2 regions of the Massilia sp. LXY-5 genome follow, and region 2 is predicted to be linked to the other one. Evidence: predicted binding sites of a transcription regulator. Region 2 holds the regulator's gene; the other holds the start of a gene.
The links. The regulator sigma-54, encoded in region 2, starts transcription at its own class of promoters, with help from an activator protein. The targets are predictions, from matches to a motif close to TGGCANGNAANCTGCTTT.
Positions count from the first base shown of each region.

Region 1: pepA (flocculation-associated PEP-CTERM protein PepA) is a predicted target of sigma-54. The motif match lies at 4,564-4,581, and genes of this name have one in related genera.

Region 1 is NZ_JBNNEH010000006.1:456,377-463,687, forward strand. Features, by position in the region: gene ACI48I_RS20495 (S1 family peptidase) at 1-510, shown strand, start outside; gene ACI48I_RS20500 (XrtA/PEP-CTERM system exopolysaccharide export protein) at 667-1,287, shown strand; gene ACI48I_RS20505 (hypothetical protein) at 1,495-2,124, shown strand; gene ACI48I_RS20510 (HPr-rel-A system PqqD family peptide chaperone) at 2,145-2,432, shown strand; gene ACI48I_RS20515 (HprK-related kinase A) at 2,426-3,343, shown strand; gene ACI48I_RS20520 (nucleotidyltransferase domain-containing protein) at 3,340-4,434, shown strand; gene pepA (flocculation-associated PEP-CTERM protein PepA) at 4,631-5,485, shown strand; gene ACI48I_RS20530 (nitroreductase family protein) at 5,684-6,763, opposite strand; gene ACI48I_RS20535 (ThiF family adenylyltransferase) at 6,760-7,311, opposite strand, start outside.
Region 2 is NZ_JBNNEH010000007.1:81,933-89,243, forward strand. Features, by position in the region: gene ACI48I_RS21590 (KpsF/GutQ family sugar-phosphate isomerase) at 1-914, shown strand, start outside; gene ACI48I_RS21595 (KdsC family phosphatase) at 915-1,445, shown strand; gene lptC (LPS export ABC transporter periplasmic protein LptC) at 1,490-2,092, shown strand; gene lptA (lipopolysaccharide transport periplasmic protein LptA) at 2,108-2,698, shown strand; gene lptB (LPS export ABC transporter ATP-binding protein) at 2,698-3,459, shown strand; gene ACI48I_RS21615 (RNA polymerase factor sigma-54) at 3,498-4,964, shown strand; gene hpf (ribosome hibernation-promoting factor, HPF/YfiA family) at 5,028-5,384, shown strand; gene ACI48I_RS21625 (enoyl-CoA hydratase/isomerase family protein) at 5,498-6,583, shown strand; gene rapZ (RNase adapter RapZ) at 6,743-7,311, opposite strand, start outside.

The DNA.
Region 1 (7,311 bases), on a different contig from region 2:
GTCGTGGTCGGCGCCGGCCAGGATGTCCGTTTTCGCGCGGCGCGCCTGGTGGCGCTCGACCGCGAACACGACCTGGCACACCTGCGCCTGGTCGACGGTCCGCCGCTGCCGGCGCTGGCGCTGGGCGATTCGCGCGCCGCCGCTGAAGGGCAGGCGCTGGCGTTTACAGGGTTCCCGCTCGGCATGGTGCTCGGGCTGAACCACGTGACCCATCGCGCGACGCTGTCGGCGATCACGCCGATCGTCATGCCGTCGCTCAGTTCGCGCCGCCTCGATGCCCGTGCCATCGCCCAGCTGCAGCGCGATCCTGTGAAAATTTTCCAACTCGACGGCACGGCCTACCCGGGCAACAGCGGCAGTCCGGTCTATGATGCCGAGAGCGGCGCCGTGCTGGGTGTGATTAATATGGTGTTCGTCAAGGGCTTGAAGGAAACCGCCATCACCAGCCCGAGCGGTATCAGCTATGCGGTCCCGGTCCAGTATGTGCAGGAGTTGTTGCGGCAGAAGTGAAAACGAAGTATTTCAATCGTGCACGCCTTTCGTTAAGGCATGATTAAGATACAATATGCCCAGTTTGATGGCTAAATAACAATTTTATGTTTCTATTACAACAGCCTGGCTTTGCCGGTTGCTGCTGTCGTGAAGGGGAATGACGTGAGCAAGATCATGACGAATCTGATGAAACTGGCCCTGGCCGCCGCCTGCGCCATGGCCGTGTCCGGCTGTGCGTTCTGGAACAAGCCGGCTGCGCCGTCGGCAGCCGAGATGGCAGGTGCCGCGCCGGCCGATTACCTGATCGGTCCGGGCGATGCCGTCAACATCATCGTCTGGCGCAATCCGGAAGTATCGATGTCGGTGCCGGTCCGTCCGGACGGCAAGATCACGACCCCGCTGGTCGAAGACCTGCCGGCCGCCGGCAAAACCTCGACCGAACTGGCGCGCGACATCGAAAAGGCATTGGCCAAGTTCATCCAGCAGCCGGTCGTCACCGTCGTCGTCACCGGCTTCGTCGGCAACTACGGCGAGCAGATCCGCGTGATCGGCCAGGCCGCCAAGCCGCAAGCGCTGCCTTACCGCCGCGACATGTCGCTGATGGATGTCCTGATCGCCGTCGGCGGCGTCACCGAATTCGCTTCGGGCAACCGCGCCAGCATCATCCGCACCGTCGACGGCAAGCAGCGCAAGCTGAATGTGCGCCTCGACGACCTGATCAAGGACGGCGACATTTCGGCGAATATGCCGATGCGCCCGGGCGACATCCTGGTGATCCCGGAAAGCTTCTTCTAAGCTAATTGACTGTCGGCTTTTCTTACAACGGCGCCTGGGGGCGCCGTTGTCGTTTTGGGTAAAAGTCGAGGCTACCGGGCTAAGTGCTTGATTCGATGTTGCAATTAGTCAACTTATAGGTCTGTGGTCCGTATTTTGCTTATGTAGGAATATATGCCGTTGAACAAATGTGTATGGCATACTTTCTAAGACTTAGGAAACGTGCTCATGGACACTCAAGATAAAACTACCCCGATCTCGGCTGACACGCCGGCCGTGCCGCAGCCACTGCTGGATCCGCAGGGGATTGCCCGCCGCCGTTTTGCGCGCGCGGGGGCGGGCGCTGCCGGTGTCATCCTGACGCTGCACAGCCAGCCCGGCATGGCCGCGTTCAGCAAAACGATGTGCAACTCGCCTTCCGGCTATATGTCGATGAGGCCGGGCGCCAGCGCCAAGCCGCAGATGTCATGCAGCTATAACCGTTCCCACGGCTACTGGAAAACCCATCCGAACGAATGGAAGACCACGGCCGGGATGGATTCGAGCGCCAAGTTCAGTAGTTTTTTCATCTGTAGCGGCAGTTATGTCGCACTGGCCAACGTCACGATGATGCAGGTGATCGATCCGACGCGGGCCATCAAGGCGATCGACCGCAACAATGTGGCGATGCAGTGTGTCGCCGCCCTGGTGAATGCGCGCGCATCGCGCAACGCTGGTATCCCCACCGTGTTACCAGAGGACAGGGTCATCGAGATCTGGACCCAGTTCGTCACGAAAGGCTATTACTCTCCCGGCGCCGGCATGGCGCAGTGGGGCGGCGCGGACATCGCTGCCTATCTCGTGAGCACCTTCCGCTAGTACGGCGCCGCTTTGCACGCATGACAGCTTCCCCGACCTGGCGCCTGGTCTCCGGCCAGCGCCTGCGCTACCGTTGCTGGGACGGCGAGTGCGTGCTGTATAACGACCTGTCGGGCGATACCCACCTGCTCGACGAGTTTGCTCTGGCCTTGCTCGCGCAGTTGCAGGCGGCTCCCCAGGCGGTCGTGCAGCTTGCCGCGGTCTTCGGGCTCGATCCCGACGCCGACGCACACGACGGCGCTGCGATGCTGCACGATGTGCTGGACGACCTGGCTGCGCTGCACCTGGTCGAACCGCTCGCGTGCTGACCGTCGGCGCACTCGACCGCCACACGCTGGCGGCCCGCCTGCGCGGTCCCGGCCTGCGCCTGCAGACCGGCCCCTTCATTGCCTGCATCCGCAGTTCGCTGCCGGCGCTGGCCGTCGCCCTTTCTCGCATGTACGCCGACTATCCGGTGCTGGACGAAGACACGACCGCTGATTTCAACGTGCTGCTGCGCCGCCCGCGCGGGCTGCGGCGCTTCATCAAGCCGCAGGTCTATTTTCACTACGACGGCATGGAGCCTTTCCAGCCGCTGCCGCTGGCCCAGCTCTACCCGATGTTCGAATGGGCGATGAACTGGTGCGTCTCGAGCCACGCCCACTCCTGGCTGGTGATCCACGCCGCGGTGGTCGAGAAGGAGGGCGCGGCCGTGATCCTGCCGGCCCCGCCGGGTTCCGGTAAAAGCACCCTGGGCGCGGCGCTAGTCGCGCGCGGCTGGCGCCTGCTTTCCGACGAGCTGACCCTGGTGCGCCTGGTCGATGGCCAAATCGACCCGGTGCCGCGTCCGGTCAGTCTCAAAAATGCCTCGATCGACGTGATCCGGGCCTGGGCGCCCGAGGCCCACATCTCGCCCCCGGTGGCCGATACCGTCAAAGGCACCGTGGCGCACATGTGCGCACCCGGCGCGAGCGTCGCGCGTGCCCTGGAACCGGCGACGCCGGCCTGGATCGTGTTCCCGCAATGGAGGCAGGGCGCGCCGGCCGAACTGGTTCCGGTGGCGCAGGCGCGCGCCCACCTGCGCCTGGCCGAGAACGCATTCAATTACAGCCTGCTGGGCGGCGCCGGGTTCGACACGGCCGCGCGCCTGATCGACGGCACCCGCACCTTCGATTTCAGCTACGGCGCGCTCGACGACGCCATGGCCGTCTTCGAAGGCCTGCTCGCCGGACGCCGATGAATACCTTGCCCCTGCTGACCCGGGTGCTGCGCAGCCCCCCGACCATGGCGGCGTTCGACGCGCCGGCCTGGGAACTGCTGCTGCGCCAGGCGGTTTCCGCCGACCTCGGCGCCACGCTGGCCCTGCTGGCCGAAGAACACGGCATATTGCATGCCTTACCGGAGCGCGTACAGCGCCGCCTGGGCTGGGAGCGCAGGGCGTGGGAGCGCCACGGCCAGGCGGTACGCTTCGAGACGCAGCAGGTGCGGCGCGCGCTGCAGGACACCGGCCTGCCGCTGATCCTGCTCAAGGGAACGGCTTATGTGGCTGCCGGGCTGCCGGCGGCGGCGGGGCGCCTGTTTTCCGATATCGACATCCTGGTGCCGAAAGACAGGCTCGACGAGGTCGAAAGCCGCCTGATGCTGCACGGCTGGGTGTCGAACCATCACGACGCCTACGACCAGCGCTATTACCGCGAGTGGATGCACGAACTGCCGCCCTTGCAGCACCTGCGCCGCGCGACTGTGATCGACGTCCACCATGCGATCCTGCCGGAGACGGCGGCGGTGCGCCCCGACCCGGCCCGCTTGCGCGCCGCTGCGCGCGCCATTCCAAGCGCCCCTGGCCTGTCCGTGCTCGCGCCCTGCGACATGGTGCTGCACAGCGCCACCCACCTGTTCTACGAGGGCGAGTACGACCACGGCCTGCGCGACCTGTTCGACCTGCACCGGCTGCTGTGCCATTTCGGCGCGACCGAGCCCGGGTTCTGGACGGCGCTGCCCACGCGTGCGCAGGAACTCGAACTGGCCCGTCCGCTGTTCTATGCGTTGCGCTACTGTATACAGCTGCTCGGCACGCCCGTGCCGGCCGCCACCGTGGAGGCGGCCGCAGGCGGGCGCCCGGGGCGCGCCTTGCTCGCCTTGATGGACGGATTGTTCGCGCGCGCCCTGCGTCCGACGCATCCGAGCTGCGCCGCTGCCCTGACGCCGCTGGCGGATGCCATGTTGTATATCCGCGGCAACTGGTTGCGCATGCCGCCGCTGATGTTGTCACGCCATCTCTTCCATAAAGCTTTTTTGTCGCCTGGAAATGTTAAATCTGATCAAGTTTGAGTGCTCAAAAGTATTATAATTCCTACAAGAATTTTTTGTGAAAAAATGCTGTCGGGGTTTTTTACATAGCGGTTGAGTCCGCTCTAAGGTTGAGCCACAAGTGATTGATTATAAAAGGAATTAACAAGCTGGCACGCTGCTTGCTAATAGTTGAGTGTGTTTGCCCAAACCTATCAACTAAGCGAGGATTGAAATTATGAAATTTCTGAAGAAACTGGCATGCGCCGCAGCTGTTGCAATGACTGTCGCTGGTGGCGCTAACGCTGCTACCGTGTTGAACGACTGGGTCTTCAACCCAACCGGTGGCGGCTACGCCAGCGGTCAAAAAATCAACGAATACCTGGACGTGAACGGCAACGCCTTCATCCAGATCAACCCGACCGGTGGCTCCAGCTTCTCGTTCTCGGAACACGCAGTGTTCAACATCGTCCAGGCTGACAGCAACAGCCAGCTGTTCCCGGTGAACTACCCAGGCGGTAACATCTCGGCAACCTTCGAAGCGACCGGTACCGGTAACTTCAGCGGCGCCTTCAGCTTCAGCGGCGGCACCATCCGCATGTACCAGAACGCGACCAACCAGTACGGCACGTCGGCTGGTATCTACGGTGCCAACCAGGGCAACATGATCGCCGAGTTCACCGTGCTGGCCGGCGGCGGCGGCCGCGTCGATGCAAGTGGTTCGCCAACCAACAACGGTCAAGTCACCGTGTTCGCCAAGGCTGACCAGGGTTCGCTGGATTCGGGCTACTTCTTCCGTGAAAACGGCCAGGACCTGTCGACCGAGTCGATCATGGCCTTCGCCTTCACCAACGCCAACACCGTCGCTAACCCGACCAGCATCCTGGTGGACGAAGTCGCTTGCCAGTACGCCAACTTCACCGGCAACGGTTGCAACGGTTCGGCTTATGCCAACACCCCAGGCAACTTCTTTGTCAGCAACAACGGTCAGTTCAAACTGGCTGAAGTGCCAGAGCCAGGTTCGCTGGCCCTGTTCGGCATCGCCATGCTGGGCGCTGGCGTCGTGAGCCGCAAGCGCGCCAAGAAGGCTTAATTAGCCCTCTGAGCGTCAGGTAGTACAAGGAGAGAGCGGGCTTGCCCGCTCTTTCCCGTTGCAAACTACGTAAAACGCGAGTTGCTGGGCAAGCGCTGGCGATAACAAGAACAAGATCGACCAATTAGGGCAATGAAAGCAAAAGCGGCGTCAACCTTCGGGTCGACGCCGCTTTTTTTTGTGGCCGGGCCAGCTTGGTCAGCGCTTCATCAGTTCGGAAACGGGGCGGCGAACCGAGCGCGCCGCCGGTGCCGGGCCATAGCCGAGGCGTCCCATGTAGACCGGGAACAGGGCGTCGTTGAAGATCAGCGCTTCGGTCTCGCGCTGCAAGGCCTTGGCCGCATCCGTCAGTTTCGCCTGCGCCGTAAAACGCGTGCCTTCGCGCGCATACTTCGAGAAGATCAGCGGCGTCATTTCCGGCTGCATGTACAGCCCGAGGGTCGTCATGGTCAGCCAGAAGCGCTGCAGCGCGCGGCCGGCGGCGACGTAGTCGTCGATCGACTGCGGCGCGGATTTCGCCTTGAGCACGAAGTGGGCGGCGCAGGCCATGCCCGGGGCCAGGTCCATCTGCAGGCGCGGCGCCCAGGTGCCCATCAGCGTGTTGACGGACTTCATGCGGCGCCAGCTAACCATCGCCCATTTCATCAGGACCAGGGTCATGGCGTCGACGCCCAGGGCGCCGGCCGGCACCTTGTCCGGGCTGTGCGTGCGGTTGTCCCAGTCGATGATGCTGCGGTGGGTCTCGAAGGCTTCCGGCATCGTCAGGCGCAGCCGGGCGTTATTGAACATCAGCTTGGCGGCCTGCCATTTCTGCGGCCGGCTCTCGAGCCAGGTCAGGGAGTAGGCCGGCGCCACGGTGGCTTCCAGCAGGCGCTTGTGTTCGGCGGTCAGCGGCGTCGTCTTCATCGGCCGGCGCTGCACGGTGCGCACATTGATCACGTCGATCAGCGGATCGCGCACGATCGCCGCATCCTTGGTGAACCGCACGTCGAAGATGGGGTGGGTCTCGCGGCCCCCGGGGCGGCGTTCGATCCCGGCACGCAGGCCGTGGCCGCTGGCGGCGATGGCAATCGTCTCCAGCAGGGTGCCGAAGGCGATCTGGCTCGGGTGGCCGTCGAGGTCGTAGACGCAGTGGTCGCGCGTGTCGTAGGCGTGCACGGCCAGGTGATCGGGCGCGACGATCTCGAAGCGCCAGGTCTGCATGTTGTCGCCGCTGGGGGCCCAGCGCGCCAGTTCGAGGATCTGTTCGATCGTGCCGGGTTTGATGTCTGCATTCATGCGCTCGCTCCCGCGGCGGCCAGGTCCTTGGCCAGCTGCTTCTTGCCGATCTTGATCATCAGGCGGTGCAGGGGATTACGGTTGCCGCCCGGCCGCCAGGTACGCACCAGCTTGTTGCGATAGGCGTCGAACTGGATACCCCATGGGGCCGCCAGCACGCGTCCCCGTCCGAGCAGGATTTTGAGGGCTTCGGTGCCCATCACGCCGGCGCACAGCTGGCAGGCCATGATGGTCGAGGGACCGCGCCGTTCGACGAAGTTCACCGCTTCCGGCACCACCAGGTAGGGGCGGTGCAGGCCGGCCGGGGCCAGCCCGACCACGAAGTGGACGGCCTTGTCCGTTTCCGGCAAGTCTCCCCACTGGAAATACTCCTCGAAGGTCATCTGGCCCGGCAGGAAGTTCAGCAAGGCTGCCCCCATGCCCAGCGGCGCCACGGTGCTGGCGGGGATGCCGAGCCGGGCGCACAAGGCGAAGGTTTTCTGGCGGATATCGAAGGCGAAGAAGTCGAGCGCGTCGACGTACATGTCGGCGCCTTCGAGGAAGGCGTG
Region 2 (7,311 bases):
ACGCCATGCACGCCCGTCTCGGCGCCGACGACAGCGTCGCCCGCGCGGTCGGCCTGATGTTCGCCTGCACCGGCCGCGTGGTGGTGTCGGGCATGGGCAAATCCGGCCATATCGCGCGCAAGATCGCCGCGACCCTGGCCTCGACCGGGACCCCGGCCATGTTCGTCCACCCGGGTGAAGCCGCCCACGGCGACCTCGGCATGGTGACCGACAAGGACGTGTTCATCGCGATCTCGTATTCCGGCGAATCTTCCGAATTGATGGACATCCTGCCGGTCGTGAAACGCATGGGCACGCCCCTGATCGCGATGACCGGCAAGCCGCAATCGCGCCTGGCGCAGCTCTCCGACGTCCACCTCGACGTCTCGGTGTCCAAGGAAGCCTGCCCCCTGAACCTGGCGCCGACCGCCAGCACCACCGTCACGCTGGCCCTGGGCGACGCGCTGGCCGTGGCGTTGCTCGATGCGCACGGCTTCCGTGAGGAAGACTTCGCGCGCTCGCATCCGGGCGGCGCCCTGGGCCGGCGCCTGCTGACCCATGTGCGCGACGTGATGCGCAGCGGCGAAGCGATTCCCGCCGTGACCCCGGATACGCCGCTCACCCGCGCGCTGCTGGAGATCAGCCAGAAGGGCATGGGCATGACGGCCGTGGTCGACCCTGGCTTCAAGCCGCTGGGTGTGTTCACCGACGGCGACCTGCGCCGCCTGATCGAGCGCATGCAGGACTTTTCGAATGTGACCATCCGCGACGTGATGCACGTCGGCGCGCGCACCGTGCACCCCGACCAGCTGGCGGTCGACGCGGTCGCGATCATGGAAGAGTTCCGCATCAACCAGATGCTGGTGGTCGATGAAGCGGGCGTGCTGGTCGGCGCGCTGCACATCCACGACCTGACGCGCGCCAAGGTGATTTAAATGACCCCGCTGGAACACATGACCCGCGCGGCGCGCGTAAAAGTGATGATCTTCGACGTCGACGGCATCCTGACCGACGGCAGCCTGACCTATGGGCCGGACGGCGAGGTCACCAAGACCTTCAACGTGCTCGATGGCCTGGGCATCCAGCTGCTGCAGAAGACGGGCGTGATCACCGCCATCATCAGCGCACGCAAATCGCCGATCGTGCTGGCGCGTGCCCGCGACCTCGGCATCAACCACGTCTGGCAGGGCCACCACGACAAGCGCGTCGCGTTTGCCGAGCTGCTCGAGCAGACCGGCTTCACGGCCGAGCAGTGCGGCTACATCGGCGACGACGTGATCGACCTGCCGCTGCTGACGAAAGTCGGTTTCGCCGTGACGGTGCCGACCGGGCATCCGGAAGTGCAGCACCGGGCGCACTATGTGACGAAAGCCGGCGGCGGCCGCGGCGCCGTGCGCGAAGTGTGCGACATGGTCATGCGCGCCCAGGGCACGTACGAGCAGGCGCTCTCGCCCTATTTCGCATGAGTTCAAATGAATTCGACTAAGCGCTTAACCGCATGGCAACCTACGTGAACAAACGGACCGCGCACCGCTGGCGCCTGCTGGCCTTGATGCTGACGGCGGTCTTCTTCGCCTTCGGCAGCTTCTGGCTGCTGCAGGCGGTCCAGACCGACGATGCGACGGGCGTCGGCAACGGCCTGAACGAACCCGACTACATCGTCGAGAATTTCAGCTTCGTGCGCATGACCGAACACGGCGCGCCGCGCTACGTGGTGTCGGGCGCGCGCCTGGCCCACCATCCGGACAACGACGTTTCGGAAGTGACCAGGCCGGTCGTCGAGAGCATGGCGCCGGGCCGCCCGCGCATGACCATGCACGCCGACCGCGGCCAGGTCTACCACGGCGAAGACCGCGTCGAGTTGATGGGCAACGTCGACGTCAACCGCCCGGCCACGCCGAAGAGCGCGGCCCTGCGCGCGAAAACCGAGGCCCTGACCGTGCTGGCCGACGACGAGATCGTCAAGACCGATCGTCCGGTCCAGATGACGCTCGGCGCCGCCTCGGCCAACGGCGTCGGCATGGTGGCCGAGAACCCGACGCAGAAGCTGCACCTCGGCGGCCGCGGCCAGATCGTCTATCCGCCGCGTACGAGCCCCGCACCCAACCAATAACAGGAACGAGCCCTAATGAAAAAAATCTTCGCCGCCGCCTTCCTTTCGCTGCTGTCGCTGACGGCAGCCCACGCCGAGCGCGCGGACTCGCTCAAGCAGGCCGTCATCAACTTCGATTCGCTCGACGTCGACGAAGTCACGCAGACGCGCATCCTGACGGGGAATGTGGTCCTCACGCGCGGCACCCTGATCCTGAAGTCGGACCGCGCGCTGCTCAAGGAAACCCCGGAAGGCTACATGAACGTCACGCTTACTTCGAACCCGGGGCGCGTGGCGACCTTCCGCCAGAAGCGCGACGGCGGCCCGGACCTGTGGGTCGAAGGCCAGGCCGAGCGCATCGAATACGACGAGCGGGTGGAACTCGTGAAACTGTTCTCGAAGGCGATCGTGAAGGAACTCGAGAACGGGCGCCTGACGAACGAACTCGATGGCGCCTACATCTCCTACGACAACCGCAAGGAAGTGGCCACCGTGCGCAACGACGCCAGCGGCGAGACCAAGTCCGGCGGCGGCCGCGGCACCCTGATCATCGCGCCGCGCCGCACTGCGCCCGCCGCGGCTCCAGCGGTGGCTCCGGCAGCGCCGGCAGCACCAGGAAAGAAATAATGAAAGATGCACGCGACAACCGCAGCACCCTGGTGGTGCGCGGACTGCAAAAAAGCTATGGCAAGCGCCTGGTCGTGCGCGACGTCTCGCTGGAGGTCGGCTGCGGCGAAGTCGTCGGCCTGCTCGGCCCCAACGGCGCCGGCAAGACCACCTCGTTCTACATGATCGTCGGCCTGGTGCCGTCGGACGCCGGTACCATCGAGATCAATGGCGCCAACATTTCGAGCCTGCCGATCCACCGGCGCGCGGTGATGGGCCTGTCGTACCTGCCGCAGGAAGCCTCGGTGTTTCGCAAGCTGACGGTGGAAGACAATATCCGCGCCGTGCTCGAACTGCAGCGCGACGACAACGGCAAGGCGCTGACGAAGGATGCCATCAATACGCGCCTCGACTCGCTGCTGGCCGAACTGCAGATCGAGAAGCTGCGCGAGAACCCGGCCCTGTCGCTGTCGGGCGGCGAGCGGCGCCGCGTCGAGATCGCGCGCGCGCTGGCGACCAATCCGCGCTTCGTGCTGCTCGACGAACCGTTCGCCGGCGTCGACCCGATCGCCGTGATCGAGATCCAGCGCATCGTGCGCTTCCTGAAGGAACGCGGCATCGGCGTCCTGATCACCGACCACAATGTGCGCGAGACGCTCGGCATCTGCGACCGCGCCTACATCATCAACCAGGGCGCGGTGCTGGCGTCGGGACGTCCCGACGACATCATCGCCGACGAGTCGGTACGACGCGTCTACCTGGGCGAACACTTCCGCATGTAGCAAGGCTGTAGCAACAACACGGGACACCAAGCGGCACCATGAAACAATCCCTGCAACTCCGGACTTCGCAGCACCTGGCGCTCACGCCGCAGCTTCAGCAGTCGATCCGCCTGCTGCAGCTCTCCACCCTCGAACTGCATCAGGAGATCGAGCAGATCCTGTCCGATAACCCGCTGCTCGAACGGCTCGACGACCCGCTCGACCACTCGGTGCGCCTGCTGGCCGACGGCGCGATCAACAGCGCGCCGGCGCAAGCCGAGGCGCCGGCGCCGAACAACGAGGAGGGCGCCCCTGCGCCCGAGGCGGCCGAGGGCGGCGAAGGCGGCGAGGTCGAACGCGGCGAGTCCGAGGGCGACTGGGGAGAGGGTTCGCGCGCATCGAGCGGCGACGGCGACGACGACGGCCGCCCGCAGCTCGGCGCGGTCGGCGTGACCCTGCGCGAGCATCTGTGCGAGCAGATTCGCGTGACGGGCGTCACGGCGCGCGACCGCGCGCTGGCCGAACTCGTGATCGACGCGATCGACGACAACGGCTACCTGGAGGAGCAGCTCGACGAGATCCATGCGCGCTTGCCGGAGGAGCTCGAGGTCGAGATGGACGAACTGCGCTGCGCGCTGGCGCTGGTGCAAAGCCTCGACCCGGTCGGCGTCGGCGCGCGCAGCGCATCCGAATGCCTGGCGCTGCAGATCCGCGCGATGCCGGGCGTGCCGCTGGTGACGCGGCGCATGGCCCTGAAAATCGTCGAGGGGTATCTGAGCTGGTTCGCGCAGCGCGAATTCACGAAACTGAAAAAAGCGCTCGACTGCGACGACGAGGACCTGCGCGAGGCGCAGGCCGTGATCCGCCAGTGCAATCCGCATCCCGGCGCCGCCTTCGCATCGAGCGTCTCGGATTACGTCGTACCGGACGTTATTGTCCGCAAGTCGAAGGGCGGCTGGAGCGTCTCGCTGAACAACGAAGTGATGCCGCGCCTGCGTGTGAACAACGTCTATGCGAATTTGCTCAAGCAGGGAAAAGGCGAAGGCCAGATGAGCGCGCAGCTGCAGGAAGCGAAGTGGCTCATTAAAAATATGCGCCAGCGTTTCGACACGATCCTGCGTGTTTCGCAGGCAATTGTGGAGCGCCAGAAGAACTTTTTCAGCCATGGCGCGGTTGCCATGCGTCCCCTTGTGCTTCGCGAGATAGCTGATACACTAGGACTACACGAGAGCACAATTTCTCGCGTGACAACTCAAAAATTCATGCTGACCCCGCACGGCATGTTTGAGCTGAAGTATTTCTTCGGAAGCCATGTCGCCACCGAAGCGGGGGGCGAAGCATCGTCTACGGCGATACGGGCGCTCATTGCGCAACTGACAGGAGCAGAAGACCCAAAGAACCCATTATCCGACAGCAAGATCGCGGAAATGCTCGGTGAACAAGGGATGGTCATTGCGCGCCGCACGGTTGCAAAATACCGCGAGGCACTCAAGATTCCTCCCGTCAGTCTCCGCAAATCCTTGTAACAGCGGCCCCCATGCGCACTCCCTGCGCGGCGCGGCGGCCGCTACATTTTCAAAGGAGTGTGTATGAATCTCACCATCAGTGGCCACCACCTCGACGTCACCCCCGCCATCCGTGAATACGTACAGAACAAGCTCGAACGCATCACCCGCCATTTCGATCAAGTGATCGATTCCCACGTCATCCTCGCGATCGACAACCTCACCGAAAAAGACAAACGACAGAAGGCCGAGATCAACCTGCGCGTCTCCGGCAAGACCGTACACGTGGAAAGTGTGGCGCAAGACCTGTATGCGGCGATCGATCTCCTGATGGACAGGCTCGATCGCCAGGTGATGAAATACAAGACGATGTTGAAGGACCATAGTCGTGAGGCGCTCAAGCGCCTGCCTGAAGGCGGAGAGGCTGCTGCTGCGATCTGATCGCGCATCGAGCACCGTCTGAACGAGGGCGCCGGAAGGCGCCCTTTTCATTTTGTGCGGTGGACGGCAGTGTCTTGGGTAAAATGCTTGTCTTTTCCATCAACGAATTCGCCATGACCGACCATGTCCTGACCCGCGTTGCCAACGGCACCGGCATCATCACGCTCGACCGTCCCAAGGCTCTGAACTCCCTCTCGCTGGCGATGGTGCGGCGCCTGACGGACATCCTGCTGGCCTGGCGCGACGACGCGTCGGTGTGCGCGGTCGTCCTCACCAGCAGCAGCGAAAAAGCCCTCTGCGCGGGCGGCGATATCCGCTTCTTCCACGAAGCCGGCCACGCGACCCCGACCGGCGGCAGCGCCCTGCTCGAAGATTTCTTCACCGAGGAATACGCGCTGAACCATCTGATCCACTTCTATCCGAAACCGTATGTGTCGATCATGGACGGCGTGGTGATGGGCGGCGGCATGGGTATCGCCCAGGGCGGTCCTGAAACTGGCCTGCGCATCGTGACCGAGCGCACGAAGATGGCGATGCCGGAAGTGAACATCGGCCTGTTCCCGGACGTCGGCGGCAGCCATTTCCTGTCGCACGCGCCGGGCCAGCTGGGCAACTACCTGGGCCTGACCGGACTGACGATCGGCGCTGCCGACGCGCTGTACCTCGGCCTGGCCGACGTCTTCGTGCCGGGCGCGCAGCTGGGCGAACTGAACGCGCTGATCGAATCGACGCCGGGCGCTCAGCTGGCTGACGCGATCCGTCGCTTCGCTGAGCGCTTCGCTGTGGACGCGGGCCGGAGCGTGCTGGAGACGCAGCGCGCCGCGATCGACGCGCACTTCGGCGCCGGTTCGGTGGCCGCCATCATGGCCTCGCTGGAAAAGGACGAGAATCCGTTCCTGCAGAAAGCCCTGGCTGCGATGCGCCAGCGTTCACCGCTGATGATGTGCGTGACCTGGGAGATGCTGCAGCGTGGGGCCGCGCTCGATGTCGCCGACTGCCTGCGCATGGAACGCTCGCTGGTGCGCCGCAATTTTGAACACGGGGAAGTGCTGGAAGGCGTGCGCGCGCTGGTGATCGACAAGGACAATGCGCCTGCCTGGAATCCGCCAACGCTCGACGCGGTGACTCCGGAAATGGTGGAGCAGTTCTTCGAACCTGTCTGGCCGGATCACGCACACCCGCTGCGGCATTTAAGCTGATAACTGTAGCGTAACGCAGGGTGGGCTCCCCGAGCCCACGCGGCGATACATGGCAGCGAGATCATCCGGCACGAAATCGGAGCCCGCGCGTATCACCGCGTGGGGTCGTTGAGGCCAATGGCCTCAACGACGGTTTCACTGGAGCCCACCCTACGGGAGCTACGACTGCTCGCGATGCCGCAGCACCACGCGCTCGCTCTCGTTGAAGTAGGCCGCCAACCGCTCCGCCATGTACACCGAGCGGTGCTGCCCGCCGGTACAGCCGACGGCCACCGTCAGGTAGCTGCGGTTGTCCGTCTTGAACGAAGGCAGCCACTTTTCCACGAACTTGCAGATATCGTGCAGCATCTCGGTGGCGCTCGGCTGGGCCTCGAGGAAGGCGATCACGGGGGCGTCCTTGCCGGTCAGCGGGCGCAGCGCCAGGTCGTAATACGGGTTCGGGATGGCGCGCACGTCGAACACGAAGTCGGCGTCGAGCGGCACGCCGACCTTGAAGGCGAAGGACTCGAAGAACAGGGTCAGCGGTGCGTGCTGGACTTCGGCCAGTTCCTTGATCCAGCCGCGCAGTTTATTCGCCGATGCTTCGGAGGTGTCGATCACGTGACCGAGCTGCTCGATCGCGCCGAGGCGTTCACGCTCCTCGGCGATGCATTCGATCAGCGTGCGGCGCGAGGCCGGGTTTTCGCCCGGGCGCAGCGTGTGCGACAGCGGATGGCTGCGCCGCGTTT